Regions from separate parts of the Tepidibacillus sp. HK-1 genome, predicted to be linked through region 1. Evidence: riboswitches for the same ligand, from Rfam matches in the RefSeq annotation. Region 1 holds a riboswitch; the other holds the start of a gene.
What was found. Region 1 has a riboswitch for lysine ahead of BEN26_RS04465 (aspartate kinase). Riboswitches for the same ligand answer to the same signal wherever they lie in the genome.
Positions count from the first base shown of each region.

Region 2: linked by a shared signal. The riboswitch ahead of BEN26_RS09190 (Na+/H+ antiporter NhaC family protein) and the one ahead of BEN26_RS04465 (aspartate kinase) in region 1 are both predicted to bind lysine.

Region 1 covers NZ_BDGM02000006.1:64,392-67,772, reverse strand. The annotation lists gene uvrC (excinuclease ABC subunit UvrC) at 1-1,587, shown strand, start outside; lysine riboswitch at 1,665-1,851, shown strand; gene BEN26_RS04465 (aspartate kinase) at 1,989-3,200, shown strand.
Region 2 covers NZ_BDGM02000015.1:68,902-72,282, forward strand. The annotation lists gene BEN26_RS09175 (glyceraldehyde-3-phosphate dehydrogenase) at 1-672, shown strand, start outside; gene BEN26_RS09180 (alpha/beta-type small acid-soluble spore protein) at 774-1,004, opposite strand; gene speD (adenosylmethionine decarboxylase) at 1,302-1,691, shown strand; lysine riboswitch at 1,800-1,976, shown strand; gene BEN26_RS09190 (Na+/H+ antiporter NhaC family protein) at 2,108-3,381, shown strand, end outside.

The DNA of each region.
Region 1 (3,381 bases):
GAATATATTATCACTGATTCAGCGATTGAGGCATTAATCTTAGAGAACCATTTAATCAAAAAATATCGCCCTAAATACAATATCATGTTAAAGGACGACAAAACTTATCCCTATATTAAATTAACGAATGACGAACATCCGCGTTTAGAAGTGACACGCAAAGTATTAAATGATAAAGCAAAATATTTTGGCCCTTATCCTAATGCCGGTGCTGCACAGCAGGTTAAGAGGCTTTTAGATAAAATATACCCGTTAAGAAAATGTAAAACACTAAAAGATCGGGTTTGTCTATATTATCATTTAGGTCAATGTGTGGCTCCGTGTGAATTTAAGGTGGAGCATTCTACTTATGAAGAAATGACCCGAAAAATTATCCGTTTCTTGCAAGGGGATTATAAAGAACTAAAAAAAGAACTTCAGCAAAAAATGGAGAAAGCGGCTGAAAATTTAGAGTTCGAACGCGCAAAAGAATATAGAGATCAAATCAATGATATTGAAGCAATTATGTCCAAACAAGTGATTAGTTTAAATGATCGTGTCAATCGAGACATTTTTGGTTTTTATATAGATAAAGGTTGGATGTGTGTTCAAGTTTTTTTTATGAGGCAAGGAAATCTGATTGAACGGGATGTTTCTATTTTCCCTTATTATGGAGTACCAGAAGAAGATTTTATGTCCTTTGTTACACAGTTTTACTTTGAAAATCCTGTATTGCCTAAAGAAATTTTGTTGCCAGAATCATTAGACAAAGAATTGTTAGAAGAATGGTTACAAATTAAGATCCAACAACCAAAACGAGGTCAAAAAAGAAAATTAGTAGAAATGGCGATTGAAAATGCGAGAATTGCTTTAGAAGAGAAGTTTAAAATGGAAGAAAAAAATATATCTAAAACAAGTCTAGCCATTGAACTTTTAGGTAAAAGTTTAGGGATTGCAACTCCACATCGTATTGAGGCTTTTGATAATTCCAATATTCAAGGTGTCGACCCTGTATCCGCTATGGTTGTATTTATTGATGGTAAGCCTGATAAATCGAGTTATCGAAAATTTAAGATAAAAACGGTTGAAGGACCAGATGATTACCATACGATGCAAGAGGTGATAAGGCGTCGTTACACAAGAGTGTTAAAAGAAGGTTTAAATCTACCAGACTTGGTCATCGTTGATGGCGGAAAATTGCAAATTAATGCTGCAGTTGATGTACTAGAAAATGAGCTTGGTTTATTTATTCCAGTAGCTGGGCTTAAAAAAGATGAACGACATAAAACAGCAGTATTGTTAATGGGTGATCCACCTGTTCCAGTATCTATGGAAAGAAATAGTCCGGAATTTTATTTATTACAACGAATTCAAGATGAAGTTCATCGATTTGCGATTACGTTCCACCGTCAAACCCATAAAAAAACGGTGTTTGCTTCGCAATTAGATCAGGTTCCAGGTGTTGGTGAAAAGCGGAAAAAATTATTATTAAAACACTTTAGCTCAATAAAGAATATGAAAGAAGCTCCTGTTGAGGAATTTCGCAAAATTGGAATTGGCGATAAATTAGCTAAAACGATTTTGGAAGCAATAAATACTGAAGAATAAGGGTTTACATTTCTTTACCGTATGATATAATAACTTCAAAATTTAATAGTATACCTCACTATAATCATATTTAGTTAAAGTGGGGTAGGGGCGCGAAATTCAAGAGTCATCTTTTAGAGGAAGCGAATCTGATGAAAAAAGATAAAAGGGACTTTCGCCGAAGCCTATTTCTTCGCAGGAAGTAGAGCTGGGTCTACATTGAACAAGTGTAGGACTGTCATAGTTAAATGATCCCAAATTTAACTATGGAGAACTATCTTGACTATTTGGGGGTGGGGAAACTTTTATGTTGTGATTCACAACAGGAGTCTATTTCCTGTTGTTTTTTTATATTAAATTGTACTTTGTACAATTCTGCGAAACTAGAAGAACATCGCAATATGTTGGAAAGGGTGGAGAAAATGGGGATCGTGGTTCAAAAGTTTGGTGGCACATCAGTAGGTACAATTGACCGAATCAAAAACGTTGCAAAGATTGTTACGAAAACGAAAGAACAGGGAAATCAGGTAGTTGTGGTTGTTTCAGCGATGGGAGATTCCACTGATGACCTTCTAGACATGGCTCACCAAATCACGTCTACACCGTCTTCAAGAGAACTTGATATGTTATTGACAACTGGAGAACAAGTCTCAATATCCTTGTTAGCAATGGCTTTGCAAGAAATAGGTTTTTCAGCAATTTCCTTTACAGGCTGGCAAGCAGGAGTAAAGACAGAATCAGTTCACAGTAAGGCAAGGATTACAGATATATCATCCGAGAGAATAGTACAAGAGCTAAAAAATGATAAGATTGTTATCGTTGCAGGTTTCCAAGGGGTGAGTGAGGAAGGGGAAATTACGACCTTAGGTAGAGGTGGATCTGACACAAGTGCTGTTGCATTAGCAGCTGCATTGAAGGCTGATCTATGTGAAATCTATACAGATGTAGATGGGGTTTATACAACAGATCCCAGAATAGAACCTAAGGCTAAAAAGCTAAAAGAAGTTAGTTTCGATGAAATGCTTGAATTAGCAAATCTAGGTGCAGTGGTTTTGCATCCTAGAGCAGTAGAAAACGCGAAAAAATTTGGTGTTCATTTGGTTGTAAGGTCCAGCTTGGTTCAGGTTGAAGGAACTGTAATAAAGGAGGAACATGGTATGGAACATGTAAAGGTAGTAACAGGTGTAGCCTATGACATGAATGTTGCCCGTGTACAGGTCATTGGCTTAGAAAACAAAATCAATGCTTTGTCTGATCTATTCTCTACCTTGGCAAAAGAAAAAGTCAATGTAGATATGATTGTTACAAGTGATTATGGGGAAGACAAAATCAATGTTTCTTTTTCTATCACAAGCAGTGATTTACAACATACGTTAGCTATTCTGGAACGTTATGTGGAATCCTGTACAACGATTAGTCATGAGGATCATTTAGCAAAGGTTTCGATCGTGGGGGCTGGGATGATATCTAACCCTGGAGTTGCAGCTAAAATGTTTGAGGTCTTAAGCAATGCAGATATCCCGATCAAAATGGTAACCACATCTGAGATTAAGGTTTCCTGCCTTGTTCCTAAGGAGTATGCTATTTCTGGAGTACAAGAATTACATCGTTCTTTTGAATTAGATCATGAATAGAACATACCAATTCTTTATCCCTCTTTTTACAAGAGGGATTTTCATTTGTTCCATTTTCTTCATAGAAAGGCATGGATGACGGAGCTCGATGTAATATACATTTCTACTATTTTCTGAATAATAAAATATTTTTTTATATTGAAGGAATTATCATATTTCTAAAGAATAAATATTAAGAAGA
Region 2 (3,381 bases), on a different contig from region 1:
GCAAAAGGAGAAGACATTACGATTGTCATGGGAGTTAATCATGATCAATATGATCCTGAGCAACACCATATTGTTTCCAATGCTTCCTGTACTACTAATTGTTTAGCACCTATAGCAAAGGTTTTACATCAACATTTTAAAATTGAATCAGGAATGATGACTACAGTTCATTCCTATACCAATGATCAGCGAGTCCTTGATAATATGCATAAAGATTTAAGAAGAGCTAGAGCAGCGGGGCAATCGATTATTCCAACTTCAACTGGAGCTGCAAAAGCAGTGTCACTTGTTCTTCCCGAATTAAAAGGAAAGTTGAATGGAGTCGCTCTCAGAGTACCCACTCCTGATGTATCAATCGTAGATCTTGTCGTTCAAGTTGAAAAAAAAGTGACAGTTGAAATGGTGAATGAGGTTCTGAAGAAAGCAAGCTTTCAGGAATTAAACGGCATCCTTCAATACTGTGAAGAACCCCTAGTATCCTCTGATTTTATAGGAAACGATCATTCATCGATTGTAGATAGCTTATCGACAATGGTCATTGGAGAAAATCAAATCAAGGTAATGGCTTGGTATGATAATGAATGGGCTTATTCATGTCGGGTAGTTGATTTGGCTAAATATCTTCATGACAAAGAAAAACAAAAACATAAAAATAAAGTTTTAACTGCATAGATTTGAAATGCATAAGATACTATAACAGCACTGAGTTATTATCAGTGCTGTTAACTTTTTTCTGAAGCATATCTCCAAATACTTCAGAGCATCCTATTGAATTATCTAGTTACAGTTTGTCCTGCAAGTTGTTGTTCAGCGATTTGAACTAAACGACGAGTAATGTTACCTCCGATTGCACCGTTATCACGGGAAGCGATGAATCCCATGTAACCGTCTTGAGGAATTTGAACTCCTAATTCATTAGCAATCTCAAATTTTAATTGGTCTAAAGCTTGACCTGCTTGAGGAACTACTAATTGATTGCTACTGCGCTCTTGCCCTGCTGCCATTGTTGTTCACCTCCTTATCGGTTGGTAATCGTATTGTATGTAGAATCAAATGTTTCAATACAGGTAAGTGATTCCAGTGTCAGCAAATGAAAATAAAAATAAAAATTCTCTTGCAAAAAGGGGATAAAACCAGTATACTGAAATTCGTGAAATTCAATTTACTTTTTAAATAACTAAGGAACCAGTATCTACTCAAAGGGTTAGGACCTCATCGGACTAACTTTCCCCCGTGGTAGATGACGTAGGTCCCGCATGCTTGAGAGGGCATGGAATTATTGTAAAAAGGGGGATGACGTTATGGATACTATGGGACGTCATGTAATTGCAGAATTATGGGGTTGTAATGTTGAAAAATTAAATGATTTAAAATTTATTGAAAAAATGATGGTTGATGCAGCACTTGAAGCTGGCGCAGAAATTCGTGAAGTTGCCTTTCATAAGTTTGCACCGATGGGTGTTAGTGGAGTTGTCATTATTTCAGAATCTCATCTAACGATTCACAGTTTTCCTGAGCATTCATATGCAAGTATTGATGTATATACTTGTGGTGATCGAATTGACCCAAATGTTGCAGCAAATTACATTACGAAGCAACTTGAAGCAACAACTCGTGAATCTGTACAAGTTCCACGTGGTGTTGGGCCAGTCGTGATTGAACCAACAAAAATTGAAACGTATAGTAAATAATCTATCCAAAAAGAAGGATCTGATCCTTCTTTTTTTACTGTTGACATAACTGTGTTAACTTAGTAATATATAAAAGTCGAACAAAATTATAATAACCGAATATGAACTGGTAAGTATAGAGGTGCGGTTACTTAAGAGTAAGATTATCTTCAATAGGGCTTTGGGTAATCTGAAAGGAAGAACCGCCGAAGTGTATAACTTTAGCCCAAAGGGTTATATGCTGGTTCTGCATAAAATATATGTAGAACTGTCACAAAATGTATTTTGTGGAGAGCTATCTGCCAACAAGTGTTTTTTTATGAATTACTTATTTGGTCATAATAAACCTTGAGGCAAATATAGCCTCAAGTTTTTTTTTGTTTATCATATGCTTTTGTTCGAACATATTTAGAATAGATAAAGGAGATGCAAAGAGAGTGAGAAACAAAATAACTGTGTTTTTATTTACTTTACTCATCATATTATCTCAACATTTGCCTGCTTTTGCAGAAGAAGTTGATCAAGCCGCCGAACATGCAAAACAGTTTGGTTTTTGGACATTAGTCCCGCCATTGATTGCAATCATATTAGCTTTTATTACAAAAAATGTTGTGTTGTCGCTATTTATCGGCGTCTTTTCAGGAGCATTTTTGTTACAACTTACATCGTATAATGTTTTAGGTGCTTTATTTCAGGGATTGCTTCAGGTTGTACAATATATTTTGACATCTTTAGCAGACCCTTGGAATGCTGGAATTATCCTTCAAGTTTTAGCAATTGGTGGGCTAATCGCCTTAGTTACAAAGATGGGTGGGGCAAGAGCGGTAGCTGAATCGTTAGCAAAAAGAGCAAAAACCCCAAGAAGTTCACAAGTGATTACTTGGCTTTTAGGTATACTGGTCTTTTTTGATGACTATGCGAATTCACTCATTGTTGGACCGATTATGCGTCCTGTTACAGATAAATTACGAGTATCAAGAGAAAAGCTTTCATTTATTATTGATGCCACTGCAGCGCCAATAGCGGGTATTGCATTAGTTTCTACTTGGATTGGCTATGAAGTTGGGTTAATTAAAGATGCATATTCTTCAATTGGGCAAGATGTCAATGCTTATGGTGTCTTTATGGATACAATCCCTTTCCGATTTTATAATATTTTATTATTAGTCTTTGTTGTAGCTACGGCATTATTTATGAGAGAATTTGGTTCGATGTATCAGGCAGAACGTCGAGCAAGAACAACTGGAAAAGTATTAGCGGATACAGCAAAACCAATGGCAACTGACGATAAAGATGTTCAGCCAAAAGAGGGCATCCAATTAAATGTATGGAATGCAATTATTCCCATTGGGCTTTTAATGATTCTATCCTTTGGTGGCTTTTATTATAATGGGTACATGGTGATCATGGGTGGAGAGGATGAGGCTGTAAAACAACTGATTCAATCTAGTCCATTGTCCTTTGCAGCCATTCGTGAGACTTTTGGATCATCTGATGCAAGTGTAGTATTATTCCAGGCTGCTCTTTTTGCAAGTATTGTGGCCATGATCATGGGTATTGGTAAGAAGATCTTTACCGTTTCGGAAGCGATTGAAACATGGATTAACGGAATGAAGTCTCTTTTGATCACTGGGGTTATTTTACTATTAGCGTGGTCCTTAAGTAGTACAATGAAAGAATTAGGTACTGCAAAATATCTTGTTGGTCTATT